4 regions of the Tomitella gaofuii genome follow, and region 4 is predicted to be linked to each of the others. Evidence: predicted binding sites of a transcription regulator. Region 4 holds the regulator's gene; each other region holds the start of a gene.

What was found. Region 4 encodes LexA, which represses DNA repair genes until DNA is damaged. Its sites were predicted from a motif close to CGAACANNTGTTCG; they were not measured.
Region 1: a site for LexA is predicted at 4,749-4,762, ahead of H4F70_RS02250 (HNH endonuclease signature motif containing protein). Genes of this name have one in related genera too.
Region 2: a site for LexA is predicted at 3,318-3,331, ahead of H4F70_RS13365 (HNH endonuclease signature motif containing protein). Genes of this name have one in related genera too.
Region 3: a site for LexA is predicted at 3,769-3,782, ahead of H4F70_RS14680 (CoA transferase subunit A). Genes of this name have one in related genera too.

Annotation. Positions count from the first base shown of each region.
Region 1 is NZ_CP059900.1:468,355-475,969, forward strand. Features, by position in the region: gene H4F70_RS02230 (proline dehydrogenase family protein) at 1-1,138, shown strand, start outside; gene H4F70_RS20940 (aldehyde dehydrogenase family protein) at 1,050-2,069, shown strand; gene H4F70_RS02235 (DsbA family oxidoreductase) at 2,066-2,770, shown strand; gene H4F70_RS02240 (GNAT family N-acetyltransferase) at 2,771-3,973, shown strand; gene H4F70_RS02245 (dihydrofolate reductase family protein) at 4,141-4,683, shown strand; gene H4F70_RS02250 (HNH endonuclease signature motif containing protein) at 4,824-6,110, shown strand; gene H4F70_RS02255 (DnaB-like helicase N-terminal domain-containing protein) at 6,120-6,632, shown strand; gene H4F70_RS02260 (oxidoreductase) at 6,645-7,541, opposite strand; gene H4F70_RS02265 (aldehyde dehydrogenase family protein) at 7,552-7,615, opposite strand, start outside.
Region 2 is NZ_CP059900.1:2,885,956-2,893,570, forward strand. Features, by position in the region: gene nadA (quinolinate synthase NadA) at 1-370, opposite strand, end outside; gene H4F70_RS13345 (NUDIX hydrolase) at 515-1,195, shown strand; gene H4F70_RS13350 (hypothetical protein) at 1,259-1,846, opposite strand; gene H4F70_RS13355 (hypothetical protein) at 1,923-2,516, shown strand; gene H4F70_RS13360 (DUF2567 domain-containing protein) at 2,594-3,211, opposite strand; gene H4F70_RS13365 (HNH endonuclease signature motif containing protein) at 3,366-5,054, shown strand; gene H4F70_RS13370 (hypothetical protein) at 5,138-5,752, opposite strand; gene H4F70_RS20925 (DapH/DapD/GlmU-related protein) at 5,884-6,468, shown strand; gene bsaP (biotin synthase auxiliary protein BsaP) at 6,469-6,744, opposite strand; gene bioB (biotin synthase BioB) at 6,741-7,615, opposite strand, start outside.
Region 3 is NZ_CP059900.1:3,170,129-3,177,743, reverse strand. Features, by position in the region: gene H4F70_RS14700 (FUSC family protein) at 1-821, shown strand, start outside; gene H4F70_RS14695 (acetyl-CoA C-acetyltransferase) at 832-2,040, opposite strand; gene H4F70_RS14690 (IclR family transcriptional regulator domain-containing protein) at 2,110-2,913, opposite strand; gene pcaD (3-oxoadipate enol-lactonase) at 2,910-3,698, opposite strand; gene H4F70_RS14680 (CoA transferase subunit A) at 3,818-4,591, shown strand; gene H4F70_RS14675 (CoA transferase subunit B) at 4,588-5,235, shown strand; gene H4F70_RS14670 (amino acid permease) at 5,299-6,726, shown strand; gene H4F70_RS14665 (hypothetical protein) at 6,675-7,615, opposite strand, start outside.
Region 4 is NZ_CP059900.1:2,577,209-2,584,823, reverse strand. Features, by position in the region: gene hflX (GTPase HflX) at 1-1,096, shown strand, start outside; gene H4F70_RS12005 (acyl-CoA thioesterase) at 1,292-1,828, opposite strand; gene lexA (transcriptional repressor LexA) at 1,833-2,543, opposite strand; gene H4F70_RS11995 (LysM peptidoglycan-binding domain-containing protein) at 3,127-3,627, shown strand; gene nrdR (transcriptional regulator NrdR) at 3,819-4,310, shown strand; gene hrpA (ATP-dependent RNA helicase HrpA) at 4,327-7,615, opposite strand, start outside.

The sequences.
Region 1 (7,615 bases), 2.1 Mb from region 4:
CGACGTGGCCATTTCCTACCTGGTGCGCCGGCTGGACGAGGGGGCGAGCCCGGACAACATCATGCCGTCTGTCGGACGCCTGACGGAGGACGCCGTGTTCGCCCGCGAGCGCGACAGGTTCCTCGCCGCTCTGTCCGCGTCGGCCGGCCGCGTGTCCCGCACCCGGCGCACGCAGGACCGCGCGGCGGGCCCCGCGGCGGAGGTGCCGGCCTGGTTCGCCAACACGCCGGACACGGACCCGGCGATCGCAGCCAACCGGCGGTGGATGCGCGGGATCCTCGAACGCGTCCCGACGTCCGACCTCGGGGTGCGCGGCGTCGCCGAGCACACTGTGTCCGACGCGAATGCCCTCGGCGCGCTGCTCGCCGCGGCCGAGGACGCCGGCCGCGCGTGGGGTCGGCGTCCGGCGGCCGCACGCGCCGCGCTGCTCCGCGGAGCAGCCGACGGTCTCGAGGCCGCGCGCGCCCGGCTCATCGAGGTGATGGCGGCGGAGGCGGGAAAGACCCCGGCCGAGGCCGACCCGGAGGTGTCGGAGGCGGTCGACTTCGCGCGCTACTACGCCGACCGCTGCGATGAGCTCGACGCGACGCCGGGGGCACGGTTCCGCCCTGTGCCGTTGACGGTGGTGGCGTCGCCGTGGAACTTCCCCGTCGCGATCCCCGCCGGCGGCGCGCTGGCGGCCCTGGCGGCGGGGTCTGCGGTGATCCTCACGCCGGCCCCGCAGACGCCCCGCTGCGGGGAGGTGGTGGTCGAGTCGCTGTGGAGTGCGGGGATCCCGCGGGATGTGCTCCGGGTGGCGCACGTCGACGAGGACACGCTCGGGCCCCTGCTGGTGGCGGACCCGCGCGTGCGCCGGGTGATCCTCACCGGCGCCTACGAGACGGCGGCGCTGCTGCGGTCGCTGCGCCCGGATCTGCCGCTGCTGGCGGAGACGAGCGGCAAGAACGCCATCGTCGTCACGCCGTCGGCCGACATGGACCTGGCCGTGCGCGACGTCGTCCACTCGGCGTTCTCGCACGCCGGGGCAGAAGTGCTCGGCGGCGTCGATCGTGATCCTGGTCGGCGCGGCGGCGCGGTCGCGACGCTTCCGCGCGCAGCTGGTCGACGCGGTCCGATCACTGCGGGTGGGGCCTCCTGAGGATCCGGAGACGCAGGTGGGGCCGCTGATCGCCCCCGCGGACGGCGCACTGCTGGACGCCCTGACGACGATGGACGCCGGCGAGACGTGGCTGGTGCGTCCCCGCAGGCTCGACGACGCGGGCAGGTTGTGGAGTCCGGGCGTCAAGGAAGGCGTGCGGCCCGGGTCGGCGGCGCACCGCGTCGAGTTCTTCGGCCCGGTGCTCGCGGTGATGACGGCGCCCACGCTGGACGCGGCCCTGCGGATGCAGAACGGTGTCGACTACGGGCTCACGGCCGGCCTGCATTCGCTGGACCGCGGCGAGATCGCACAGTGGCTGGGCGGCGTGCAGGCGGGCAATCTCTACATCAACAAGGGCATCACCGGGGCGATCGTGCGGAGGCAGCCGTTCGGCGGATGGAAGAGCTCGACCGTCGGGCCGGGTTGCAAGACCGGCGGGCCGAACTATCTGCAGGCCCTGGGGGATTGGGAGCGCGCGCCCGGCACCGGCCGCTGGCTGGCGGCCGGCGGCGACGTCTCCCGCCTGGCCTGCGAGCGCAACGTGCTGCGCTATCTGCCCGTGCCGGTGCACGTGCGCCTGGCGGAAGGGGCGCCGGAACGTGATCTGGACCGGGTGCTGGAGGCGGCGCGCCGGGCCGGGGCCGAGGTGACGGTGTCGGCGGGCCGTTTCGAGACCGACGCCGCGTGGCGCGACGCGGTGGCGCGGGACCGCCCGGCGCGCATCCGGCTCATCGGCGGCGATCCGCAGGCGCTGGCGCGGGCCCTCGGCGGCGATCCGGCCGTCGCGGTGCACAGCCGCCCGGTCACCGGGTCGGACCGGCTGGAGATGCTGCCTTTCCTGCGGGAACAGTCGGTGAGCATGACCGCGCACCGCTTCGGCACCCTCGACGGGGGAACACGCGGGCCCGGCCCGCCGTTGCCACTGGTGTGACCTCTGCGCAGACCGAACATACGAGCTCCGGCGACGACGACCGCATCGTCGAACTCGAAGTCTGGACCGACGTGGCCTGCCCGTGGTGCTACATCGGCGCCACCCGGCTGGCCGCGGCTCTCGACGGGTTCGACCGCCGCGACCGGGTACGCGTCACCTGGCGGGCCTACGAGCTGGCGCCCGACGCCGAGGCGGGGGCGGGACGGCGTGAGGTGGACGCGCTCGTCGACTCGAAGGGCATGACCGTCGAGCAGGTGCAGCACATGTTCGGTCAGGTCTCCCAGGTGGCGGCGAGCGACGGGCTGCAGCTGGACTTCGACGCGACCATCGCCGCCAACACTTTCGACGCGCACCGGCTGGTGCACCTGGCCGGGGCCGGCACCGCGCAGGGCGGGCGCGTGTTGCGGGCGTTGTACCGCGCGCATTTCACCGACGGGGTGGCCGTGGACGACGTGGACGCGCTCGTGGCGATCGCGGAGGAGCAGGGGCTCGACGCCGGCGCGGTGCGCGCCGAGCTCGCCGATCGGGATTCCGCAGCCGCCGTGGAGGTCCGGGAGGACGAGCTCCTCGCCGCGCGATTCGGCATCACCGGCGTGCCGTTCTTCATCGCAGACCGTGCGTACGCCGTGTCGGGGGCTCAGCCCGTCGGCGTGCTCACCGAGCTTTTGCGGACGGCGTTCGACGGGCCGGAGGACGACTGAATGCCCGGCGCGACGATCAGAACGCTCACCACCGCAGGGGAGTTGGCGGAATCGGACGCGGTCTTCCACGCCGCCATGGTGGGTCTGCCTGCGCCCGCGGCGGACGAGGACGTCGCGGCGGTGCGCGAGCCGGGCCGCACGTTCGGCGCATACGTCGGGGACGGGATCCTGGTGGGCGCGACGGACTCCACGTCCGGCGCGATGACCGTCCCGGGCGGGGCCCGGGTGGCGCACGCGGCCGTCACCCATGTGGGGGTGCTGCCCACCCACACCCGGCGCGGCGTTCTCACGGCCCTCATGCGCCACCAGTTGAAAGACTGCCGCGGGCGCGGAGAGACCGTGGCGTCGCTGCGCGCCTCGGAGGCGGTGATCTACGGGCGTTACGGGTACGGCATCGCCAGCGTCACGCATGCGGTGTCGCTGGACCTGCGGGACGCCGAACTGCGCGCCACGGCCGGCTCCGGTGCGCCGCCGGTGCGCCTGGCGGACCCGGAGGGCTCCTGGGACCTGTTGCAGCGCATCGTCGACCGTCATCAGTCGGGTCGGGCCGGAACGATCAGCCGCGGCGCGCTGTGGTGGCGGGGACTGCGGGCCCGGACGCGGCCCGCACCCCACTACGTCGCGGTGTGCGGGGAGGACGGCTTCGTCTGCTACCGGCCGCTGGACACCGCGGCGTGGTTCACGAGCCGCGACCGCACCGTCGTCGTCACCGACCTGCACGCCGGCACCCCGGACGCCTACCGTGCGCTGATCGCGTTCCTCCTGCGCCTGGACCTGGTGCACACCGTGCGATTCCCGTGGCTGCCCGCGGACGATCCGCTGCCGTGGATGCTCACCGACCACCGCGCCGCGCGCGTGACGGGGGTGGGGGACGAGACGTGGCTGCGCCTGGTCGACGTCCCCGGCGCGCTCGGTGCCCGCACGTACAACCAGGGCGCGGCGGTGACGGTGCGCGTCGACGACGTCCTGCTGCCGGAGAACTCCGGGAACTACCGGATCGGCCCGGACGGTGCCGACCGGACCGGCGGCGCACCGGACGTGCAGGTGGACGTCGCCGACCTGGGCGCGGCCTATCTGGGCGGCGCCCGGTGGCATCAGCTGCGCGACGCCGGCCGGTTGCAGGAGCTCTCCGAGGGGGCGGTAGACCGGCTCGACGCGCTGTTCAGCACGCCGCGGGCGCCGTTCGCGGGGGTGATGTTCTAGTAGTAGACGACGCTGCCGAGCGCGACGAGCAGCGCCATCAGCCAGTCGGGCAAATCGGGCTTGCGGATCATCGTCCTACTCCTCTGTGCAGCGGTCCATACGTGTGGAGAATGCAGTTGTGGAATCGGCCGCCGCGGCCGCAGCGTGACGGATCGGAGGTCAGGGCAATGAGCCGCACTCGGTACTACACCGCGTCGAGCCTGGACGGGTACATCGCGACCGACGACCATTCGCTGGCGTGGCTGCTCAGCCGGGACATCGAGGACGACGGCCCGATGAACCACGGCGATTTCATGGCGGGCATAGGCGCCGTCGCGATGGGGGCGTCCAGCTTCAACTGGATCCGCGGCCAGCTGGGCCAGGACCAGTGGCCCTATGCGGTGCCGTGCTGGGTCTTCACCCACGGTTCCGCGGAACCGCCCCGGCCCGGTGCGCTGCCCGACGCCGACCTGCGTTTCGTCCAGGGCGACGTGGCCGCGGTGCACTCCGAGATGGTGGCGGCCGCGGGCGGGGGCGACGTGTGGATCGTCGGAGGCGGCGACCTGGCGGGGCAGTTCGCCGATGCCGGGCTCCTCGACGAGGTCAATGTGCAGATCGCGCCGGTGACGCTGGGTTCGGGCGCGCCATTGTTGCCACGCCATCTGGAGTTGCGGCTGGCCGAGGTGGACCGCAACGGCGAGTTCGCGTGCCTGCGGTTCGACGTGGTCTGAGGCGGTTCCGCGGAACCGTGCTGCGGCCGGACGCGTCGAATGTGTCGGTGGCGCGATCTACTGTGGGCACAGTTGTTCGATCCGGGTCGGCGGGTACGGCCGTTGAAGGACACGGGCACCGGGCGAGAGCGGGGGAGACGATGGCGGCGGATCACACGACGCAGGTGGAAGGGGCGCGCGGCATCGTCGATGACGCCTGCGACATCAAGGAGGTCGAGCGCGAGCTGTGCACGCTGGCGGCGCACATCGCCGCCGCCACGGCCCGGTTCCTGATCCTCCTGGCGCAGTTCGACCGCCGCGGCGGGTGGAACGGTATCGGCGTGCTGTCGTGCGCTCACTGGTTGTCCTGGCGCTGCGGCATCAACCTCCGGACGGCGCGCGACCAGGTGCGCGTGGCCCGCCGTCTCGAGGCGCTTCCGCTCACCCGCGCGGCCTGCACGGCCGGTACGCTCTCGTACTCCAAGGTGCGGGCCATCACCCGGGTGGCGACGCCGGAAACCGAGTCGGACCTGGTGGAATCCGCGCGCGGTGCCACCGCTTCCCAGTTGGAGAGGCTGGTCCGCGGGCTGCGGTCGGTGCCCGTACCGGAGCCGGACAAGGACGCACGGCCGCCCGCGGCCCCCGAACACCGGCTGAGCCACCGGTGGGATTCCGAGACCGGTGACCTCGTCGTTTCCGGGCGGCTCAGCGCGGCGGACGGCAAAGTCCTGCTCGCCGCTCTCACCCGCGCGGAGTTCGAGCGCAGGCGCACCGCCGGCGACGAGCCGGATCTCACCGGCCCGCCGCCCGCAGACGCCGCCCCTGCCGCTGTGGCGATGGCGGAGACGATGCTCGCGGTGGCGGACGCGCCCGCCGACGCACCGGCGGCGGAGGTCTCGTTCGTCGTCGACCACACGGGTGCACACGTGGAGGACGGCCCGGCCCTCGGCGACGCCGCGGCGTCGGCCGCGATCTGCTCGGGCAGCGGCCGTCGGATCGACACCGCGGGCGGCCGCGTCCTGCGGTTCGGCAGGCGTCGCCGCCTGCCGTCGTCGGCGCAGCTGCGGGCGCTGCACCTGCGCGACGGCGGCTGCCGGCACCCCGCGTGCGGGTGCACCCGATTCCTCCACGCCCACCACGTGCGCCCGTGGAGCCACGGCGGGACCACCGACCTGGACAATCTGATCCTCCTGTGCGGCACCTGCCACCGCGGCCTGCACGAGGGCGCCTTCGGGATCGACGCGCTCGGCGGGCAACGGTTCGTTTTCCGCGCGGGCGGCGTCGTCGAGGCGGCGCCCGCCATGGCGGGGGACGCCGACGCGATCCGCGAGGGGGACGTGGACGCCAGTGCGCTCACTCCCGATGCGGACGGGAAGCCGTTGGACCTGCACTATGCGGTCTCGGTGCTGGCGGATGCGTGGGAACGCGACCGCCGGCGGGCCGCGTAGGCCGGCGACGTGATCGACGAAGCGCCGGAGTTGGACGCGGAGGCGATGTTCTTGTGTGCGGCGCTGTGGGCGCGGGACGCCGAGCGTGTCGCCGCGGTGGCGGAGCTCGTGCTGCCGGACGACTTCGAACGGCCGTCCCACGCGCTCATCTTCGCGACGTGGCGCGACCAGGCCCGGACCGGCCGTCCCCACGACGCCGCCAGCATCGCGGCCCGCCTCGCCGACGCCGGCGAGGAGTGTGCGCCGCGCACCGTGCATTCCGCGTTGCGCGGCATCACCACGCTCGGGGCGGAGCCCGTGGCGCTGGGCTGGTACGCGATCGACGTCGCCACCGCTGCGTATCGCCGATCGTTCCTGCGCGTGGCGGAGTCCGTGGCGCACGCGGCGGCCGCAGCGCCCACCGACGAGCTCTTCCCGATCCTCGTGCAGCACGGCACCCGGCAGCGGAAGGAATCCCGGCGGCTCGCCGAGCTGCAGCGGCGACTCGGCGCGGACCCGGACGACGGTTCCGCGGAACCGTGAGCGGCTCGCCGCCTAACCGAGCCCGGCGGGGAAGCCCACGCCCGTCAGCTCCTCGGACGCCTCCCACAGCCGGCGGGCCAGGTCCGGGTCGGACGCCTCAGCGCTGCGTCCCGCGAGTGCGGGCCCGCCGCGGGCGCCGAGCATCCTGTCCGGGCCCAGGAAACTGCCGCCGGGAAGATCCTGGCTGGCGGCGTACAGAGTGGGCAGCGCCCCCGCTTCGGCGCTCTGCGCGATGGTCGCATTACCGATGCGGCCCAGCAGGTCTCCGACGGGGTTCGCGGTGCGCGTCTGCAGGTTCGTCGACGCGTAGCCGGGGTGCGCGGACATCGAGCGCACCCGCGATCCGGCCTCGCGCAGGCGGCGCTCCAACTCGAGGGAGAACAGCAGGTTCGCCAGCTTCGACTGGCCGTACGCGCGGACGCGGTCGTAGCGTCGGCGCCGCCAGTTGAGGTCGTCCAGGTCGATCGTGCCCATGCGGTGCGCCAGCGACGCCACCGTCACCACGCGGTCGGTGACGCGCGGCAGCAGCAGATTCGTCAACGCGAAGTGTCCCAGGTGGTTGACGCCGATCTGCGTTTCGAACCCGTCGGCCGTCCGGCCCTCGGGCACGTGCATGATGCCGGCGTTGTTGACGAGCAGGTCGATCGGGCCGTCGCCCCAGTCTTCCGCGAAGCGGCGCACCGAGGCGAGTTCAGCCAGGTCGAGCGCGCGCACGTCGGTCTCGCCGGCGATGCCCGCCGCGGCCTGCCGGCCCCGGTCGGTGTCGCGGACCGCGAGCACGACCGTGGCCCCGGCTGCCGCCAGGTGCCGGGCGGTGATCAGCCCGAGCCCGCTGGTGGCGCCGGTGACGACGGCGGTGCGGCCGGTGAACGACGGGAGGTTCGCTGCGGTCCAGGAGCTGTGCGACATGCCGTCGACGTTACCCGCGGAGCCGCTTGGCGACGGCCTTCCGCTGCTGGTCCGCGTAGCGTGCGATGCCCTTG
Region 2 (7,615 bases), 310 kb from region 4:
CGCCGGTGATGGAATCGGCCAGCGAGCAACCGGCGCGTTCGTCCGGGATGAGGACCGTCTTCTCCGGGCTGAGGATCTTGGCCGACTCGGCCATGAAGTGCACGCCGCAGAAGACGATGGTCTGCTCGGGCGCCGCGGCCGCGGCGCGGGCCAGGGCCAGCGAATCGCCTACGTGGTCGGCGATGTCCTGGATGGCCGGCAGCTGGTAGTTGTGCGCAAGGATCGTGGCGTTGCGCAGCTTCGCCAGGCGGCGGACCTCCGCGGCCCACTCCGGTCCTGCCTCCACCCCGGTGTAACCGCCAGGGCCGTCGACGATCCGTGCGGCCAGCTCCGATTCGAGCCGCACCGGCTGGGTCAGCGTGGTCGTCATGGCTTCACTCCTCACCGAAAGATGCCGCGGGGCATCGCACGTGCCGCCCGCACGGTCGGTGAACCGACGCGGGCCCGGTCTGGGACCGCCCGTGCGCAGAGGCGCGTTTGAAGGCGGTCGGGTTTTCGACTTACAATCGAAAACATGCCACATGATAGCACCATGCAGCACGAGGTACTGGTCGCGGTATTCCAGAAACGCGGTGACGAGCTCTGCGTGCTCCTGTGGCAACGCGCACTCGCACCCGAGTCCGGCACCTGGTCGCTGCCTGGCGGGGCACTCGGCGCCGACGAGGATCTGCCCGCCTCCGCCACCCGCCAGCTGGCGGAGAAGGTCGACGTGCAGGAACTGGCCCACCTCGAGCAGCTGTCGGTGTTCAGCGACCCGCACCGCGTACCCGGGCCGCGCACCATCGCCTCGACGTTCCTCGGGTTGATCCCCTACCCCTCCGATCCGCACCTGCCGCCCGACACCCGCTGGCATCCGGTGTCGGACCTGCCGCAGACGAGCTTCGACCACGGCGTCGTCCTCCGGCACGCGCGCCGCCGCCTGGCCGCCAAGCTGTCCTACACCAACATCGCGTTCGCCCTGGCCGCCGAGGAGTTCACGATGTCGGCGCTGCGCGACCTGTACACGTGCGCGATCGGCCATGCGGTGGACACCACCAACCTGCAGCGCATCCTGCGCCGCCGGGGAGTCATCACACCGACGGGGAGGACCGCGCCCCCGGGGCGCGCAGGCGGCAGGCCCGCCGCGCTGTTCCGGTTCACCGAATCGCGGTTGCGGGTGACGGACGAGTTCGCGGTGCTGCGTCCTCCGGTGTGAGGCGTGCGAGCGCACAGCGCATCGGCCGGTGCCGCGCCGTGCTGACGCCGCCGGCCCCGGTCCTCACCAGTCGAGCGCACGTTCATAGCGGAACCAATGACCGTCGAGCGGCTCATGGGTGCCGTACGACGGTTCCGGCGGGCCGTCCACCGAGTACGCCCATCCCTGCTCGAGGTTGAACATCGTATTGCGGGCGTCCACGAAGTACACGTCTCCCGACCGCACATACACCCTGCCCACCTCGAACCGACCGATCCTGAAACCATCTGGGCTCGTTGGCATTCCGGCGTCCAGCGCCTGCATGGCCGCAGCGTCGAACTCCGGGCGCGCATCGGCGAACTCCGGAGGCACGACGACGAGCGCGACCGTCGACCCGAGAGCCGTGACGACCGGCCACAGAAGCTGCCACCACGACCAGGACCGACGGTATCCGATCGTGTACACCGTCGAGATCGCCCAGCACAGAGCCGCCAACGCCAGCATCGCCCAGCCTGCTGCCGCAGTGAACATCCAGGCGAAGCCCCGCGGCCACCAGTGCCCCATCGAGAGGAGAAGCAGAATCAGCGCGGCGGCCGTACCGGCCATGGTGACCGCCCACCTGACGTGGTGCCCGCGTTCCTGCGCGACGCGACGGCCCGAAAGTCTTCTCACAGCCGACATCCTTGCCGATACGTGCGACATTTCCGACGACGATGAAGGATCGTCCGCATGTCGTAACCTTTCCGCCGTGGCCTACGACGCGCTGGCGGAGAGCATCGCGCTCATCGAATCGAGAACGCTCACGCCCGTCCTTCGGCTGAGCCGGCGCCGCCGATTCGCCGCGATGGCCTTCGACGTGGACGGCGACGTCGCCGCCACCATGTTCCTGCGCCGCGGCGCAGGCCGCGTGCACGAGGAGATCCACATCCTGACTCTGCGCGGGTCCACCTGGCATCTTCTCGGCGGCGGCGGAGCGGCTGTGAGTCTCGATGACTGCGAGGATCTCCTTGCGGAACGGCCGTCCACGCCGCCCCTGGCGACGACGAGTTCCTCCAACGCTCTCCACGGCATCAGCCGGCGGACGATGACGGCGGGAGGTTCGGGACGGATTCGAGACGACGCCGGACGCGCCGGGCCCCGGGCGTGGCGGGGACGATGGATCGGCTACTCCACGGTGCTGGCGAGTCGGCGCGTCGAGTGGGTGCGAGTCGACGACCGCACCATCCCCGTCCCCTGGCACGGCCGGGTGCTGATCGCCCGGAGAGACCGCCGCCCCCTGAACGTCGTCGCGTTCGACGCCAACGCGACGGAGCTCGGTCTGGCTCGACTACCCGAGACATGACGGAGACAGCAGAACCGGTCCCAGCCTCGCCTGCCGTCGGCGTCGGCGTCGGCGAAATGCCTACTGCCACTCCCGGATCACGGTGTGATCGACGATCCGCCGCAGCCATGGTCGGCCACCGACCGTGCGGGGCCCGGCCCGGCGCCCGACTCGGAACCGTCGCCTGTCGGCGTCACCGGCTGCGCCCCGCCTGATCCCAGGTCCGCGTCCGGAGCGAGCAGCACGGCGACCAGATAGACCAACCCCGCGGCCAGCGGCTGCATGACCAGAGCGATCCACAGTTCCACCGACGGCGCCTGCACCACCACCTGCCCCACCATCGAGTCCAGCGCGGACGCCCCCGGCCAGTCGAACCTGTTCTGCGCAATCAGGTCCCCCATGCCCGCCGCGAGCCACGCGCCGGCCACTCCGCCCACGATCACCGCCACTGCCGTCAACGGTCCGCGAATGCTGCGCCAGGCCCAGGCGGCCGCGCCGGTCACGACACCGACGACCACCGAGATCCACACGAAGATCGCCAGCGCGTCGAACTCGTGGTTGGCCGACATGTCCACGGACAACAACAGTCCACCATGGGCCACCACCTGCGTCCGCCCCGGTGCCAGCAGGCCCCAGACGACGCCGCCGAGCACCCCCGCGAGTGCGCAGCCGATGCCGACGAGAGTGGCGCCCCGCGCGGGCGAGAAAGTCCTCACCCGGCCAGCCTAGAGGGTCAGTCGCCGACGACGTCGACGGCGCGGCGGGGTGCCCACGCTCCGCACATTCTGGGCCCGCAATTCCACATCAGAACACTCTTGCGATCGAATGCGTGTTCCTCAATTCCCGTATGCAAGGGGATCGGGGGATGCCATGGGGTTGGACACGCAGGAGAGCGCAGCGCAGGGGCACGCGGCGCGGCGGACCGTTTTTGAGCAGGCTGCAGCCAGCGACACCTGTGTCCTCGACGGGAACGCCACCGTGGTGGGGCCCGATGCGTCACGGCGTCGCGACAACATCGGATCATTCGCCGAGCTGGTGATGGCGCCGCTTTCCGAAGGGCTGTGGCAGCACTCCGAGAAAGAGCTGGGCGCATGGACCGCCGAGATCGCCGCCTGGGAACTGTCCCTGCAGGTCGGGAAGCTGCGCATCTGCGCCGAGCAAGTCACCCGTCGCACCGACGTCCTCGGTCTGAGCGAGACCCGCGCGATCAACCGCACCGGCGACGAGCTCGCCGCACGCAGCCGCATCGGCACCGGCAGCGCCCGTTCCACCGTCGTCTTCGCCGTCGCCGTGTCCTCCCGCCCCGCCGTACTCGCCGCCATCGCGCGTGCCGAGGCCACCGAGGCACAGGCCAAGGCGATCCTGCGGCTGATCGCCTCGCTGCCCGAGGACGACCCCGATTCCATCGCGTTGGCCGACCAGATCGAGGCGGTGCTCCTCGACACCGCCCGGTCCTGCCGCAGCGCCCAGTCCGGTGCATTCGCCGACGCGGTCACCAAGTTCGACGCGGTCCTCAACCCCGACGGCACGCCGCCCGCCGACGACCCCGAACGCAACGAGTTCTCCGTCGCCCGGTTGCTCAACGGCCGCTACCGCGTCCGCGGCGACGTCGACGCAGAGACCGGCGAGCAGATCCACGCCGCGCTCTCCCCCCTGTCCGCACCGCGGCCGGAGGACGACGGCACCCGCGATCGCCGCGGTGCCGCCCGCCGCCGTGCGGATGCGCTCGCAGAGATCATCCGCCGGTACCTGTGCGGCCTCGGCCCCGACGACCAGCCGGATTCTTCCAGCGGAGCCCCCGCGGGAGACGCCCCAGGTGCGGAGAACACCGACGGCGGGAGCACCGCCGGCGATGCGGACGAATCCGCCGACGGAGCGGGGACCACCGCTGCCGACGAGCCGGCGGAACGCTCCGGGGGCAGCACCGACCACGGCCGTGGCCGCCCGCAGTGCGAGGTACTGCCGGGAGGCAACGCCCGCCCCCAGGTGCACGTGCACATCCGGGCCCGCGACCTCGCCGACCTGCCCGCCGACCAGGACCAGCTGCTGTCGCTGCTGCGGCAGGGGCGGGTCCACGACATGTTCACGCTGCTGCAGTCCGGCTGGACCGGACACCACGGCACCATGTCCACCTCCGTACTGCGGCGGATGGCGTGCGATTCTGCCGTCACCCCCATCCTCATCGACGGCCGCGGCACGCCCCTCGACCTGGGCCGCACCGCACGGCTGGCCTCCCGGGCACAGCGCCGCGCACTCGCGGCCCGCGACCACGGCTGCGCATTCCCCGGCTGCACGCGGCCCATCGCCTGGACCGACGCGCACCACATCATCCACTGGGCCGACGGAGGGCCCACCGACCTCGACAACCTCGTCCTGCTGTGCACCGCGCACCACCGGGCCGTGCACAACGACGGCTGGGACATCGCCATGTCGGAGCACCGCCGGCCCGTGTTCCGGCCGCCTTCCGGCATCGACCCCTTCCGGCGGTGGATCGACCACGAGGGGCTCACCACGGCGGAACCCGACGGGCCGCCCGACATCCACGGCAGTGCTCCATAGCCCCCAATAACGCCCCCACAGCCCCCTGACGCCGAACCCCCGCGCCGCACGGCGACACGGGGGCAGGGGTGCGCGCGCAGGCCTCAGCGGCGCCCGACGTCGGTCGTCTTCTCCGCCACTGCGGTCAACAACGCGATCACGAGTATCCCCAGGAACGCGTTGAGCACCGCGGTGATCAGCCGCGCCACCCAATCGGTACCGCTGAGGAAAGGCAACACCACGGCCGCGAACACGAACAGACCCGCGATCCAACGGAAGAACGTCAACGGCGACGGAACCAGGTTGAGGAACATCCACAGGACGGCGCCGGCGACCAGCCCGCCCACTCCCCCGATCAGCGCCGAATCCCACGGGTCCTGCTCCCCGTCCACCCACGCCGAACCGAGAGCGTGCGAGGTGTAGACGGCGTTGATGATCGCAGTGACGACGAACCCCGCCACCGCCGCGACCAGCGCCGTGGCCACCGCGCCCGCCGCGAACTGCGCGTGATCGATGACGGCGCCGTTCGGCGACTTCTCCGGACCTCCACCCGGCGCGGCCCGTCGCCCCGTCCCCTCGTTTCCGGCGGGACGTCCCGCGTAGGCCTGCGTCTCATACGCCTGGGTCTCGTACCCGCGATCGCGGTATTCGGGCCCCTGCGGATACCCCTGCCCCTGATAGCCATGCCCCCGGTATTCGCGGCCGTAGTTGTCGGTCATGAGTTCCCCGTTCCCGTCGACACCATGCCCCGAGGATAAAGAACCGCACGCGGATAAAGAACCCGCCGCGCAGAACCCGCCGGCGCGTGTCGGAATCATGCCCGCCTGCCACGACGTGCCATGATCGTTCGATGCGCGACCAGCGACTGATCCGACGGCGCACACCCGAATCACGGGCGGTCGCCGAGCGGACGCAGACCGTGATGGAGCTGACGTCCCGCCTGAACACGCTGCTCCACAGCGACATCGAGGCCCGCACTGCGCTTCTCGACCGGATCCTGGGGCGCCCTGCGCCGGGCACATTGACCCTCTACCCGCCGTTCTACTGCGACTACGGCCTGGGGCTGGAGTTCGGCGAGCACGTGTTCGTGAACCAGAACTGCTCGTTCTACGACATCGGGGGAATCGCCATCGGCGACCGGGCGATGATCGGCCCCGGGGTCACGCTGACCACTGCCGGTCACCCGGTGGAGCGGGCCCGGCGATACGACGGGATCACCGCCGCACCGATCGTCATCGGCGCGGACGTCTGGATCGGCGCGAACGCCACGGTGGTGCCGGGCGTCCGCATCGGCGCCGGCTCCGTCGTCGCCGCGGGCGCCGTGGTGGCGAAGGACGTCCCTGTCGATCACCTCGTCAGCAGCGCCGGCCACATCGCGCGACGCGACCTCGCATCCGCCACCACGCCGCGGGCACGTCGGCCTCCGACACCCTGATCAGCGCAGGTCCAAGGCCGAAGAGTCCACCCGCCCATGCCGGGAGCACTGCGCCCACCAGCCGTCGGGCCGCACCTGCACCACCATGCGCCGCGCGCACACCCCGCAGTACCGCGGCGGCTGCAGGCATTCCGCCACCCGCCCGGCGAGCCCCGCCGCCTGTGCTTGCGCACCCGACTCGATCTCCGCACCCGTGTTCACGTCGAACCGCTGCGCGCCCACGTCCAGCGGGCCGCCGACGAGCAGCTCGGCGCCGGACCCCTCCGCGATGATCACAGCGTCGCGTTGAGCGCCTTGACGGGCATGGTCAGCTCGCCCAGCAACGCGAGGTCCGTCTCCGGCGGCCGGCCCAAAGTGGTCAGGTAGTTGCCCACGATCACGGCGTTGATGCCGCCGAGAAGGCCCTTGCGCGCGCCCAGGTCGCCCAGGGTCAGCTCCCGGCCGCCGGCGAACCGTAGCATGGTGCGCGGCAGAGCCAGCCGGAACGCGGCGACGGCGCGCAACGCATCCGCCGCCGGCATCACGTCGAGGTCGCCGAACGGGGTTCCGGGGCGCGGGTCGAAGAAGTTCAGCGGCACCTCGTCGGGCCCCAGGGCCGTCAGGTCCGCCGCGAACTCCGCCCGCTGCTCGAGGGTCTCGCCCATCCCGAGGATCCCGCCGCAGCACACCTCCATCCCCGCGTCGGCCACCATGCGCAGGGTCTGCTCCCGTTCCTCCCACGTGTGGGTGGTGACGACCTGCGGAAAGTACGACCGCGCCGTCTCCAGATTGTGGTTGTAGCGGTGCACGCCCATGGCTGCGAGCTCGTCGACCTGCTCCTGCGTGAGCATGCCCAGCGAACACGCGATCTGGATGTCCACCTCGTCCCGGATCGCCTCGATTCCGGCCGCCACCTGCGCCATGAGCCGCTCGTCGGGCCCGCGCACCGCGGCGACGATGCAGAATTCGGTGGCGCCGCTCTTCGCCGTCTGCTTCGCGGCCTCCACCAGGCTCGGGATGTCCAGGCGGGCCGCACGCACGGGCGAGGCGAAGAGCCCCGACTGCGAACAGAAATGGCAGTCCTCGGGGCAGCCGCCGGTCTTAAGGCTGATGATGCCCTCCACCTCGACTTCCGGCCCGGCCCACTTCAGGCGCACCTCGTGGGCCA
Region 3 (7,615 bases), 590 kb from region 4:
TGCAGCGCGTGGTAGGAACCGTGATCGCCGCAGGTGTGGCGACAATCCTGCTCATCATTGTTCCGAAAGGGTTCGCGATCGGGATCGTGATCGGCCTGTTTGCGGCATTCGTTCCGTGGTTGATGATGCGCTCGTATGCGTTGCAGGCGGTGGCTATCACCCCGGCAGTAATCCTCTTGGTGGATTCGATCGAACCGGGCGGCGAGACGGCGAACTATTCCTGGCAGCGCATCGGTGCTACTGCCATCGGTGCCGGGGTGGTGATCATCTTCGGGTATCTGATCTGGCCGCACAGCCGTCGAGCGTGGATGGCCGAGACGTTCCGGGAAGCGATGGGCGCTATCGGACTGCAACTCAAGACGGCGGCGTCGCCGGTACCTGAGAACCCGGAGGCGGCCCACCATCGACACGAGACTCTGGTGAGCGCCCGACGGACTGCATACCGCGCGCTCTCCGACCTGCAAGCCCGTATCGAACGGGCGCTGTCGGAGCCGCCTCCTGCTGACGTCGCCGCCGCGGCCTGGCTTCCAGTCGCATCCGCCGCCGACCGGCTTGCCGACGGGGTATCAGCCTATGCTGTCGACCGCGCGGAGGGACGTGTTCCAGCGGCGCAGGAGGCGGGGTATTCGCTGGCTGGAGAGATCGCGGGGCTTGCGCGCGGTGAATCACCTGCAGTCCTTCGTTCGGGGCCCTCCGCCCCAGAAGTCGGAGGGAGTCTGTCCGAGGCCACGCTGAAGCCGGTTGTCGATGACCTGTCCCGACTCCGGGCACTGTTCGGTGAGCAGCCGGAACCGATATCGAGGCGTGACAACGCGCGGTAAGCGGGGCCGCCTACACCGCCTCGAACACCGCGGCCAGTCCCTGCCCGCCGCCGATGCACATGGTCTCCAGCCCGTAGCGGGACTCGCGGCGGACCATCTCGTTCGCCAGTGTGGCGAGGATGCGTCCGCCGGTGGCGCCGATGGGGTGCCCCAGCGAGATGCCCGAGCCGTTGGGGTTGATCCGCTCGTCCTCCGCGTCGAGCCCCCACGAGGCGAGGACGGCCAGGGCCTGGGCGGCGAAGGCCTCGTTGAGTTCGATCACGCCCATGTCGTCGAGCGCGAGCCCGGCGCGACCGAGCGCCTTCGCAGTGGAGGGCACCGGGCCCAGGCCCATGGTCTTCGGCTCGGTGCCCGCGACAGCCCACGAGACCAGGCGGACGATCGGCGTGAGCCCTAGCTCGGCGGCCCGCTCCGGAGTGGTGACGATGCACACGGCGGCGCCGTCGTTCTGCCCGGACGCGTTGCCGGCGGTGACCGTCGAGTCCGGGTCCACCTTCGAGCGCACTGCGCGCAGCCCGGCCAGGGACTCCGGCGTCGTCTCCGCGCGCGGGTGCTCGTCGGTGTCCACCACCAGCGGCTCGCCCCGGCGCTGCGGCACCATCACCGGCACGATCTCGTCGGCGAACCTCCCATCGTGCTGGGCGGCGACGGCCCGCTGGTGCGAGCGGGCGGCGAGGGCGTCCTGGGCCTCGCGGCCGATACCGAACTGCGCGCGCAGGTTCTCCGCAGTCTCGATCATGCCGCCGGGCACGGGAAAGTCGTCGCCGCCGGCGGTGACGCGGCCGCGGGCCAGCCTGTCGGCCAGGTCCAGCGCCGGCTTCTTGACGCCCCAGCGCATGCCGGTCACGTAGTACTCGGTCTGGCTCATCGACTCGGCGCCGCCGGCGAGGACCAGGTCGGACGCGCCGGTGGCCACCTGCATGCACGCCTGCAGGATCGCCTGCAGCCCCGAGCCGCAGCGGCGGTCCACCTGCATGCCGGGCACATCGATGCCCAGGCCCGCGTCCAGTGCGGCGACCCGCCCCAGCGCCGGTGCCTCGCCGTTGGGGTAGCCCTGGCCGAGGATGACGTCGTCGATCACGGACCCGTCGATGCCGGAGCGCTCGACGACGGCGCGGATCACGGTGGTGGCGAGATCCTGGACGCGCACGTCGCGGAACACGCCGCCGAAGCGGCCGACGGGGGTGCGCAGCGGAGTGCAGATGACGGCGTCGGACATGGGGACCTCCTGGGTGGGGAAGGGGCTGGTGGGGAAGGGACAGGTGACGGCAGGGGTGCTGCGCGGACGTCAGCCCGGGCCGGCGCGGCGCAGGTCGGCCTCGATGGCGGCGGCGGTGGCGACGAGCAGCGGCAGCATCCTGCCGCTGAGCTCGGCCACGTCGTAGCGGCCGGCGGGGGTGGAGATGTTTACCGCGGCAGCGACGGTGCCGTTGGCGTGGCGGATAGGGGCGGCGATGGAGCGCAGGCCGGGCTCGAGTTCCTGATCCACGAGGCAATAGCCGTCGTCACGCACCCGGTCGAGGACGCGGCGCAGCTGATCGGCGTCGGCGACGGTCGAATCGGTGCGGCGCTCGAACGACGAGGCCGCGATCGCCGCGTCGAGCTCCGCAGGGGGCAGGCCCGCCAGCAGCACCCGCCCCATGGAGGTGACGTGGGCGGGGAAGCGCGTGCCGATGCTGATGGACACGGCCATGATGCGGCTGACCTGCTCGCGCGCGACATAGACGACGTCGGCGCCGTCGAGCACCGACACCGACGTGGACTCGCCCACCCGGCCCGACAGGTCCCGCAGGTGCGGCTGGGCGAGATCGGGCATCCGCAGGCCGGACAGGTAGCTGTAGCCGAGCTCGAGCACCAGCGGCGTCAGCGAGAACACGCCGGCGTCGCTGCGGACGTAGCCGAGGTCGGCGAGCGTGAGCAGAAAGCGGCGGGCCGTGGCGCGGGTGAGACCCGTCGCGCGTGCCACGTCGCTGAGCGTGCGGGTCGGGTTGTCCGCATCGAAAGAGCGGATCACCGCCAGCCCGCGTGCGAGCGACTGGACGCGGTCGGGGGGCGGCGTCGTGGTCTCGGTGTCGGGGGCGACAGGGCTCACCGCGCGCCGCCCGCCCCGGCACGGTGCGCGTGCTCGGTGATCAGGGCGTTCGCCGCTGCGGCCTGTTCGAGGTTGGCCAGGTGTGCGCCGGGATCGAGGACCTCGAGTGCGGCGCCCGGGATCGCGTCGGCGATGGCCTTCAGTGCGTCGGGGCCCGTCGCGGGGTCTTGCGCGCCGGCGATGGCGAGGGTGGGGACGGTGATGCGAGGCAAATCCGCGCGACCGTCCCACGCGGAGAGCGCCTCGCAGCAGGCGGCGTAGCCCTCGTCGGGTGTCGCGGCGACCATGGTGCGTGCGCGGGCGACCAGGTCCGGGGCGCGTGCGGCGAGGCCGGGAGTGAACCAGCGGCCCACCACGGACTCGGCGATCGCACCGGTGCCGTCGCGGCGCACCGCCGCCGCCCGGTCGAGCCACGGCTGTGCGTCGCCGAACCGCGCCGCGGTGCACAGCAGGGTGAGGGACCGGACCTGCCCCGGTGCGCGCACCGCGATCCGCTGCGCTACGGCGCCGCCCAGGGACAGGCCCGCCAGATGCACGGGCCCGCCGACGGCGGCGATGAGCTGCAGCACGTCGCCGGCGAGCTCGTCGACGGTGTAGGGGCCGGGGGGCACGGGTGAGCCGCCGTGTCCCCGCAGGTCCGCGCTGACCACGCGGAACTCCTCCGACAGCGTCGTGTACTGCGGCTCCCACATGGTCAGGTCGGAGCCGAGCGAGCCGATGAGCACCAGGGTGGGCGCGTCGGTATTCCCGGGGCCGTCGATGCGGTGGGCAAGTGCGACGGTCATCGCTCCTCCTTGTGCGTGGTGCGGACTGCGTGCGGCTTGCGGCTGCGTATCCCATTCGATGTTCGCATAGCGAATGCATGTTCACAAGGCGAACTTTCTGGGGTAGCCTGGGTCGCGTGTTGAACAAGGTGATACCCACAACAGCGGAGGCCGTGGCCGATGTGCCCCACGGGGCGTCCATCGCCGTCGGCGGATTCGGCCTGGTCGGTGTGCCCGAGGCCCTCATCGACGCACTGCTCGAGCAGGGCGCCGGTGATCTGGAGATCGCCTCGAACAACCTGGGCACCGACGGTTTCGGGCTCGGCGTGCTCCTGTCCGCCGGTCGCATCCGCCGCACCATCAGCTCGTACGTGGGGCAGAACAAGGAGTTCGCCCGCCAGTACCTCGCCGGGGAACTCGAGGTGGAGCTCACGCCGCAGGGCAGCCTCGCCGAGCGGATGCGGGCCGGCGGTGCGGGCATCCCTGCGTTCTTCACCCCCGCGGGCGTGGGCACCCAGGTGGCGGACGGGGGCCTGCCGCGCCGGTACTCCGCCGACGGGTCCGTCGCGCTCGCGTCCCCGCCCAAGGAGACGCGCGAGTTCGACGGGGAGGCCTACGTGCTCGAGCGCGCCATCGTCACCGACTACGCGCTGGTGCACGCCTGGAAGGGCGACCGGCACGGCAACCTCGTGTTCCGCAAGAGCGCCCGCAACTTCAACCCGCCGGCCGCGAGCGCCGGCCGCATCACGATCGCCGAGGTCGAGGAGCTGGTGGAGCCTGGCGACATCGATCCGGACGCGGTGCACGTGCCCGGCATCCAGGTGCAGCGGGTGGTGCACGTTCCCGTGACCGGGCCGAAGAAGATCGAGAAGACGACGCTGCGGGAGGCCGGACAGAAGGAGGCCCACTCATGAGCTGGTCCAGGAACGAGATGGCGGCCCGTGCCGCCCGTGAGCTGGCGGACGGCCAGTACGTCAATCTCGGCATCGGCATGCCGACGTTGATCCCCAACCACATCCCCGACGACGTCGAGGTGATCCTGCACTCGGAGAACGGCGTACTGGGCGTGGGGCCGTATCCGACGGAGGACGAGCTGGATGCGGACCTGATCAACGCCGGCAAGGAGACCATCACCGTAGCGCCCGGCGCGTCGTTCTTCGACTCGTCCCAGTCGTTCGGCATGATCCGCGGCGGCAAGGTGGACGTGGCGGTGCTGGGTGCCATGCAGGTGGCGCGCAACGGCGACCTGGCCAACTGGATGGTGCCGGGCGCCATGGTCAAGGGGATGGGCGGCGCGATGGATCTGGTGCACGGCGCCCGCCGGGTGCTGGTGCTCACCGATCACGTCACCAAAAAGGGCGACCCGAAGCTGGTCGACGCGTGCACGCTGCCGCTCACAGGTGCGGGCTGCGTGCAGCGGGTGATCACGGACATGGCCGTCGTCGACGTGGCCGACGACGGGTTCGTGCTCGTCGAGGTGGCCCCGGGGGTCTCCGTCGACGACGTCCTCGCCGCGACGGGATCGCCGCTTCGCGTGCCGGACGCCGTGCGGGTGTAATCCGCGCGACGTCGGCGGCGGGCGAGGACAATGCGCATGGACGGCCCGGGGACAATGACCGGCATGACCGATCAGGCCCCGGCCGACGCCGCGACGGACGCGCCCCCGGCGCCTCCCGAACGTCGACGGCGCCTCCAACGCGGCCTGTCCACGCGGCACATCAACTTCATCGCCCTCGGCTCCGCGATCGGCACCGGGCTGTTCTACGGCTCCTCCGAGTCGATCCAGGCCGCGGGCCCCGCCGTGCTCATCGCCTACATCATCGGCGGCGCAGTGGTGTATTCGGTGCTGCGCTCGCTCGGCGAGATGGCGGTGAGCGACCCGGTGGCGGGGTCGTTCGGCGAGTACGCGCGCAAGCACCTGGGCCCGCTGGCGGGGTTCGTCACCGGGTGGACGTACGTGTTCGAGATGGTCATCGTGTGCATCGCGGACGTCACCGCGTTCGGCGTCTACATGGGACTGTGGTTTCCGGACGTGCCGAGGTGGATCTGGGTGCTGGCCATCGTGCTGCTGCTCGGCGCGGTGAACCTCGTCAGCGTCAAGGTGTACGGCGAGCTGGAGTTCTGGTTCACCATCGTCAAGATCGTCGCGATCGTGGCGATGATCGCGGGCGGCGCGGCGATCATCGTGTTCGGCTTCGGCATGGACGACGGGGCCACCGGCATGAGCAACCTGTGGGCTGACGGCGGGTTCGCGCCGCACGGGGTGGGCGGCGTGATCGCCTCGCTCGCCATCGTCATGTTCGCGTTCGGTGGCACCGAGATCATCGGGCTCACCGCCAGCGAGGCGCGGGATCCCGAGAAGGCGATCCCGCGGGCCGTCAACACCGTCCCGCTGCGGGTGCTGCTGTTCTACGTGCTGGCCCTGGGCGTGATCATGGCGATCATGCCGTGGAGCGAGGTCGACTCCGAGTCCAGCCCGTTCGTCTCGATCTTCACGTCGCTGGGCATGCCCGCGGCGGCGACGGTACTCAACATCGTGCTCATCACGGCGGCGCTGTCCGCGATCAACAGCGACATCTTCGGCGCGGGCCGGATGATGTTCGGGATGGCGGAGCAGCGGCACGCCCCGGCCGCGCTGGGCAAGCTGACCAGGGGCGGCGTCCCGTGGGTGACCGTCGCGCTGATGGTCGCCGCGCTGCTGGTCGGCGTGGTGGTCAACTACCTCATGCCGGACCGGGTGTTCGTGGTCGTCGCCTCGATCGCCACCTTCGCCACGGTGTGGGTGTGGCTGATGATCGTGGCGTCGCAGGTGGCCTCGCGCCGCCGAATGACGCCGCAGCAGCGCGCCGCGCTGCGGTTCCCCGTGCCGCTGTGGCCGGTGGCGCCCATAGCGACGATCGCGTTCATCGTGTTCGTCTGCGGGGTGCTCGCGTACTTCCCGGACACCCGCGTGGCCATCATCGTGGGCGCGGTGTGGCTGGCGTTGCTGGCCGGGGCCTACCGGGTCTGGGTGCGGCCGCGGGACCGCGAGACGTCCACCGTCGGGTGATTGTCCTGCAGGGCTGCGGCCGTGAATGATTGCCACCGCGGAAGTGCGGTATCCGGAGCCGCGCGTTGTCCGGCTGAGTGCTGCCCGGCTGAGTGCTGTCCGAAGGCATGCGGCGCGAACAGCGCGGGCCGGTCATCGCGAAGCGTCACGCCGAGCTGGGCGGTGCCGTGCCCCAGGGATTCCACCCGGCGCACCGCGCTGAGGATCGCCTCGAACGAGACCGGAGGCGGCTCCGAGCCGGCCAGCAGGTTGCCGAGGTACTCGCCTGCGGGGCTGGTGACCCCGATCCGCCCGCAGACGAGCCACGACACCGCTTCCGCCTCGAACTCCTGCACCTCGTGCGGCAGGGATGATCGATCTTTGATCACGACCGCGCGGCCCTTTCCGGCGCGGTCGTCCTCCGTGGACGCATCCCGCGTGAGTTCGCCGAGGTGGCCGCAGTACAGGTGACCCAGTTCGTGCGCGACCGTCGCGAACTTCGCGTTGGCGTCGAGGCTGCGATTGACCACCAGATCGAACAGGATCACTTTCTCGGCATTGCCCATCCGCTTCTTGCGGGGCTCGCTCAGTCGCACGATGTGTCCCGCGGCCGTGGGTCCTTGCTGCGATTCCGCGTAGGCGATACCGGAGACGGGCAGACCGAGCGCGAACCTGGTCAGCCCCTCGTCCGTGACCGGTCCGCTGCTGGCGAAGGGGTCGAGTACCTCAGCGGGCAGCGGATCGCCCTCGACGTCGGATACGTCGTAGACGAACTCGACGGGACCGAATGGTTTGAGGATCACCAGGGGGTTCGCCCCCGGTACGACCTGCCTGCCGAAACGGTCCCGCCATTGCCGCGCCGTCAGCACGTAGCGGCTGCCCGGCCGCTGGATGCCGATCATGGCCGCGT
Region 4 (7,615 bases):
GGTCATGGCCACGGGGGCGGACACGGTGATCTGCGACGGCGAGCTCAGCCCCGCGCAACTGACCAGCTTGGAGAAGGTCGTTCAAGTGAAGGTGGTGGACCGCACCGCGCTGATCCTCGACATCTTCGCCCAGCACGCCACCTCCCGCGAGGGCAAGGCGCAGGTGTCGCTCGCGCAGATGGAGTACATGCTGCCGCGGCTGCGCGGCTGGGGCGAGTCGATGTCGCGCCAGGCGGGCGGCCGTGCGGGCAGTAACGGCGGCGTGGGCCTGCGCGGCCCGGGCGAGACGAAGATCGAGACCGACCGGCGGCGCATCCGTTCGCGGATGGCGAAGCTGCGCCGCGAGATCGCCCACATGAAGAACGCCCGCGACGTCAAACGCCACCGCCGCCACACCACCGGCGTGCCGTCGGTGGCGATCGTCGGCTACACCAACGCGGGCAAGTCGAGCATCCTCAACGCGCTGACCGGCGCCGGGGTGCTCGTGCAGAACGCGCTGTTCGCGACGCTCGACCCGACGACGCGGCGCACCGTGCTCGACGACGGACGCGAGGCCGTGCTCACCGACACCGTCGGTTTCGTGCGCCACCTGCCCACCCAGTTGGTGGAGGCCTTCCGCTCCACGCTCGAGGAGGTCGCGGGGGCGGACCTGCTCATGCACGTCGTGGACGGCTCCGACGAGTTCCCGCTCGAGCAGATCCGGGCTGTCAACGAGGTCATCGCCGACGTGCTGCGGGAGGCCGGCGCGGACGCGCCGCCGGAGCTGCTGGTGGTGAACAAGATCGACGCGGCCGACACGGTGGAACTCACGCGGTTGCGCGGCGTGCTCGACGGCGCACACTTCGTCTCCGCACACACCGGGGAGGGCATCGCAGAGCTGCGGGCGCACCTCACCGAGCGGCTCCCGGGGCCGGGGGTGCGCGTCGACGTCCTCGTGCCGTACTCGCGCGGGGACCTCGTGGCGCGCATCCACGCCGAGGGCACCGTGGACTCCGAGCGGCACGGCGCCGAGGGCACGGAGATCGGAGCGGAGGTGCCCCGCGCGCTGGCCGCCGCCCTCGCGCCGTACACCGTGGACGGCGCCCAGGGCGGTTAGCGCGCGGGGCCTTTGCGCGCGCCAGACCGGCTCACGCGTCGAGGTCCTGGGCGCCGAGCGCGCCCGCAGCGCGGGAGGCCGCACGCGCGGCGCTGGCGGGATAGCCGGGCGCGCGGCACTGTCCGGAAGGCCGGGCGCGCCCGGACTCGGTTTGGACAGGGGGACGGACTATCCGGCGTTCAGATCGCAGCGCTGTCAGATCGCAGGGGGGAGGGAACCGGTGAACGCGGCGCGCAGGTCGTCGGGCCAGGGCACGGGGCCGCCCTCGCTGCCATCGGTGTGCACGGCGATCATGGTCCCGTCGGCCGCCGTTCCGCGTGCGCCGATGATGGCGAACCGGTAGGTGACCGACGAGGCGCCCACGGCGACGACGGCGAAGCGCACCTCGAGGTTCTCGCGCAGCCACATCCGCTGCCGGAAATCGGCCTCGTAGCGCACCCGCGGCAGGTGTTTGAGTAGTTCCGGCCGGGCGATGGACTCGAGGAACTCGCCCTCGGCCTCCTCAGCCCACTGGCGCACCACGGAGAAGTGCTGGTGTCCGGATGCGTCGGTGTCCGGCCACTGAAGTTGGCGGCGGATCGTCACCGTGGGCAGGCCCTCGCGTGCCGCCCGCGCGATCACGTCCACCGCCGAGTCGCCGGAACCGGTGCCGTCTGCGACCGCGCCGGGCGTCCCGGCGCCCACCGACCCACCGGGCCGGGGCGCGTGCGATGCCGCACTGGAATTCGTCACAGCGTCACACCTTCCGCATGACGGTGACCACCTTGCCGAGGATGGTCGCGTCGTTGCCGTGGATGGGGGTGAAGTGCGGGTTGTGCGGCATCAGCCAGATGTTCTTGCCGTCGCGCTTGAAGGTCTTGACGGTGGCCTCGCCGTCGAGCATCGCCGCGACGATGTCGCCGTTGTCGGCGACGCTCTGCTGGCGCACCACCACCCAGTCGCCGTCGCAGATCGCCGCGTCCACCATAGACTCGCCCACGACCTTGAGCATGAACAACGTGCCGTTGCCCACCAGCTCCTTGGGCAGCGGGAAGACGTCCTCCTGATTCTGCTCGGCGAGGATCGGGCCGCCGGCGGCGATCCGCCCCACGAGCGGTACGAAGGTGGGCTCGGGCCGCGGCGGCGCGTCCGCGCCGTCGGCCGCCGGGCCGGATTCCGGCGCATCCTCCGCCGACCGGAGCGGCGTGACCCCGCGGACGTCCACGGCGCGCGGACGATTGGGGTCCCGGCGCAGGAACCCCTTCTTTTCCAGGGACTGCAGCTGGTGCGCTACCGACGACGTCGAGGCCAGCCCCACCGAATCGCCGATCTCGCGGATGCTCGGCGGGTAGCCGCGCTCGCGGACCGAGGTCTGGATCACCTCGAGCACCTTGCGCTGGCGGTCGGTGAGCGACTCGATGGACGGCCTCCCGCCGTCCAGTGCCACATTGAAGTCCTTCTTCGCCATCGGCCCTGGTCCTCCCTGCTGTATCGCGACAATCCGCCGGTGCGCCCCCGCTCGGGATCCGGCCCGTCCCCCGCAGCGGCGTCCGTGCCTTGCGAAGCCCTTCCCCGCAGGGGTTGCGGCGTGATTCGAATGTAGCGCCGATCGGCGGAATCGACAAACATCTGTTCGACGTGTGTCTCGCGCGGCGCGCAGTGCCGACCGCGTCCGTCGGCGGTGGTCGAGGGTGCGGTCGGCGCAGGTGGCGGGCACGGGCGGGTGGTTTTGTCGGTTCGGGTTGATACAACCCGAACGTGTGTACATCGAACGGAATCGCGAACCGGCCGACTCGCGCGTCGCGGCGCGGTCCTTCCCCTGCTTCGGCGGGGCGCCGTGGCGAGCCCGCGTGCGCTGCGCGAGCGGGATTCTGTCGAACCCTTGATCTATCGAATGAGTGGGCGATAGCATGCACAGGCGAGCGAACACATGTACTAATGACCGTCGCCGGCGCGCGAAGGTGCTTCGGTGGGGCGCGGAGACGAGCGACCGGGACGGCGGCATGGAGAAGCCGGTGCGGACGCATCGGCGGCGGAACCGGGAGGCTGGCATGAACGCTGTGGTGGAGCGGCAGAGCGCTTCGGGGCGCACGATGGGCGGGGCCCGTGCACAGGTGGCGGGCGCACCGTATGAACTTCGCCGGCCTCTCCGCCGGCGGGGGATCGACAGGTCGGAGGTCTGGCGGCGTCCCGCCGGGACTCCGGCGGTACTTCCCCGGCGCGCCGTGCGGATGTCCACGGCGGGGCACGCCCCCGCAGTGGGGGTGGCCGACAGGCGCGGGCTGGTCGCGGCGGTCGCGGTCGCCGTGTTGCTCGCCCTCGTCATTCTCGCTGCCGCGCAGGTGCGGTCGATCGGCGCCACGACGATGCCCGGCGATGTGAACACTGTCGAGGTCTCGTCCGGTGACACGCTGAGTTCGATTGCGCGGCAGGCGGCCCCCGACGTCCCTGTCGGTCAGATGGTGGATCGCATCATCGCGCTCAACGGGCTCGACAGTGCGGCCGTCCACGCCGGCCAGAGTCTGGTGGTGCCGTGGGCGTACGGACGATGACGCTCCGCGCGGCGGCGAGGCCTGCGGCATCGTGGCGGCCGGACGATCGGTGGCGTCGGTCCCCTTCGTGCTTTCCCGTATCATCGGCGTGGAGAAAGTGACCGCTAGCTGATATGCGCGCGCACCAGGATGGACGGCCCCGGGACGGTGTGACCGCGCCGCGCATGGGCAGCAGCGATGAAGGAGCCCCCATGCACTGTCCGTTCTGCCGGAACCCCGAGTCCCGCGTGGTCGATTCGCGCGAAGCCGACGAGGGACAGGCGATCCGACGTCGGCGGCAGTGCCAGGATTGCGGGCGTCGGTTCACCACGGTGGAGACCGCCGTTCTCTACGTGGTCAAGCGCAGCGGGGTCAAGGAGCCGTTCAGCCGGGCCAAGGTGGTACGGGGCGTCCGCAGCGCTTGCCGCGGCAGGCACGTGGACGATGACGCTCTGCACCTGCTTGCGCAGACGGTGGAAGAGACCATCCGCGCCACCGGTTCCCCGGAGGTCCCGAGCCAGGAGGTCGGCTTGGCCATCCTGGGCCCTTTGCGTGACCTCGACGAGGTCGCATACCTCAGGTTCGCCTCGGTCTACCGCTCGTTCAGCTCGGCCGAGGACTTCGAAACCGCGATAGAAGAGCTGCGGCTGCACCGCGAAGGGGCCGACGGGGCCGCATCGGAGGAACCCGCGCCCGCACGGTGACGCGATCAGCGCGTCGTCAGCGGGGGAGCGTGTCGATGGCGCGCAGGATGCGCTTCTCGCTGACCTGCCGAGCGGTCCCCAGTTTCTGCGCGAAGAGTCCCACACGCAGTTCCTCGATCATCCAGAACACTTCCTGGACGGCGGGCGACTCGGCGGAGCCCGGCGGGCAGTGTGCAAGATAGCGTTCCAGCGCCCCGTACACGCGATCCAGCGTATCCATGCCCTGGTGTTCGCGCGGTCCGGAGGTCGGTGCGGATTCGAGACGCAGGGTCGCCGCGCGCAGGTACCGCGGGATCTGGGCGGCACGAGCACTGCCCGCCTCCAGCAGGAAGCCGGGCCGGACCAGGTCGGCGAGCTGCTGGCGGACGTCGTCCACCGTCGATTCGGACACCGCCGTCGACGCGGCCGCCTCGCCGAGCCTCACCTGCAGCTCGTCCCGGCGACGGACGATCTCCACGGCGGCAGTGACGATGGCCGGCTCTGCGGCACGCGCAGCGGGGCCGACCGCGCTCTTCAAGCGCTCGAACGCATCCGGATCACGCACGGGCCCGCCCGCCCGCATCATCGCCTCGTCGACGGCGCACTCGTGCACGTCGGCGACGAGCCCGTCGAGCCCGCCGAACGGGTACTGCCCGGCGACGAGGCGGTCCGCCGTCGACAAGATCGAGAGCAGGCGCTTGCCCACTCCCGGAACCGCATTGAGCAGCAGTCGACGCGTACCGGTGCGCATCGCGGCGGACTGTTCCGCGCGCGTCGACACCACCGTGACCGCCACTGCAGCCGGACCTGCCGGAGTCGCCGGTTCCCGGACACTCAGCGTCGGGAACCCCACCACCTTCTGGCCCGCCACCTCGCTTGTCACCTGTTCGGGCACGTCGCCGAGCGTTTCGGACGTCCACACCGTCGCGGCCGGCCGCGCGTGTTCCTGGCCGTCGCGCACAGCGGTGTCGCTGATGTGGCGCGCCAGCCGGGTCCGCAGCTCGGTGAGGTCCTTGGAGCGGCCGAGCTCACGGCCGCGCCGGTCGACCGCCGCGAATGTGACGCGCAGATGGTCGGGCAACGCGGCGCTGCGGAAGTCCTCCGGCGCGATACGGCACGAACCGAGTCGAGAGAGTTCCCGTGCCAGCGCATTGACCAGGGGCTCCGATCGGGGCTGCACGCGCGCGAGCGCCGCCGCGGCGAAGTCGGGTGCGGGGACCACCGCGCGCCGCAGCTGTTTGGGCAGTGAGCGGATGAGTGTGGTGGCGAGTTCCTCGCGCATGCCGGGCACGAGCCAGTCGAACCCGGCCGTGCGCACCTGCGGGAGAAGCTCCACGGGAACCCGCACGGTCACGCCGTCCTCCGGGTGGCCGGGTTCGAATCGGTAGTCCAACTCGAGGCGCACTCCGCCCTGCAGCCAGGCGTCGGGATAGTCGGCGCCTGCGACGGTATCGGCGTCGTCGTTGGTGACGGTGTCCGCGGTGAAGTCGAGGAGCGCCGGGTCGGTGCGCCGCGCCTTCTTCCACCAGGAGTCGAAATGGCGGCCGGAGACGATGTCGGCGGGCAGGCGTCGGTCGTAGAAGTCGAACAGGTCGTCGTCGCGGACGACGATGTCGCGCCGGCGGGCCCGGTCCTCCAGGTCGAGCGCGTCCTCGAGCAGCGATCGGTTGTGCGTGAGGAAGGCGTGGTCGGACCGCCACTCTCCCTGCACCAGCGCGTGGCGGATGAACAGGTCGCGCGAAGCCTCCCGGTCCACCCGGCCGTACGGTGCGAGCCGCCGCGCGATGAGCGGGACGCCGTAGAGCGTCACCTTCTCGTAGGCCATCGGCGCGGCATGCTTGATCGACCAGTGCGGCTCGGAGTAGGAATGCTTGACAAGGTCCGGCGCGAGCTTCTCCACCCATTCGGGCTCGATGCGGGCCACCTCGCGCGCCCACAGCCGGGAGGTCTCGACGAGTTCTCCGGCCATCACCCACCGCGGTTGGCCCTTGAACAGGCTCGACCCGGGGAAGATGGCGAACCGGGCGCCGCGGGCCCCCAGGTAGTCGCGCTTGTCGCCGTCGCGGGCGCCGATGTGCGACAGCAGGCCGGACAGCAGCGCCTGGTGGATCGTGTCTTCGGACGCCGGCGCATCGTTGGCCTGCCAGCCCATCTCGCGCGCGATCTGCCGCAACTGCCCGTGCAGGTCCTGCCACTCCCGGATGCGCATGAAGTGCAGGTACTCCGCCTTGCACATCCTGCGGTACGCGCTCGAGCCCAGCGCATTGCGCTGCTCGCGCAGGTAGTCCCAGAGCCGCAGCCGGGCCAGGAAGTCCGACCCCTTCACGGCGAACCTGGCGTGCCGGGCGTCGGCGTCCTGCTGGTGGTCGGCGGGCCGCTCACGCACGTCCTGCATCGAGATGGCGGAGACGATGATCAGCAGTTCACGCAGGCACCCTGTGCGCTGCGCCTCGAGCAGCATGCGGCCCATCCGCGGGTCCACCGGCAGCCGCGCGAGCGACCGGCCGGTGTCGGTGAGCCGGTGCTGCGCGCCACGCCCGGTCTGCCCGCCTCGGACGATGGCGCCGAGCTCTTCGAGCAGCGTCAGGCCGTCCCGCACGGCCCGCGGGTCGGGGGGTTCGACGAAGGGGAACGCGGCGAGGTCGCCGAGGCCCAGCGCGGTCATCTGCAGGATGACTGCGGCGAGGTTGGTGCGCAGGATCTCCGGCTCGGTGAAGGCGGGACGCGCTTCGAAGTCGTCTTCCGAATACAGACGGATGCAGATGCCGTCCGCGACGCGACCGCACCGACCGGCGCGCTGGCGCGCGGAGGCTTGGGAGATCGGCTCGATCGGCAGCCGCTGCACCTTGGTGCGCACCGAGTACCGGGAGATCCGGGCCGTGCCGGGGTCGACGACGTACCGGATCCCGGGGACGGTCAGGGAGGTTTCGGCCACGTTGGTGGACAGCACGATGCGCCGGCCGGTGTGGGCGGTGAACACGCGGTGCTGCTCGGCGGCCGAGAGTCGCGAGTACAGCGGGAGGATCTCCGTGTTCCGGTATCGGCGCTCGCGCAAGGCGTCGGCGGTGTCGCGGATCTCGCGTTCGCCGGCGAGGAACACCAGGATGTCGCCCGGCCCGGCGGCGACGAGTTCGTCCACCGCCGCGCCGATCGCTTCGAGCGGATCCCGATCCACGAGCATCGGCGCATCGGCGGTGCCGCGCTCGACGGTGAGCGGGCGGTACCGCATCTCGACGGGGAAGGTGCGCCCGGAGACCTCGATGATGGGCGCCGCAGCGCCGTCGACGGCGAAATGCTCGGCGAAGCGTTCCGGGTCGATGGTGGCC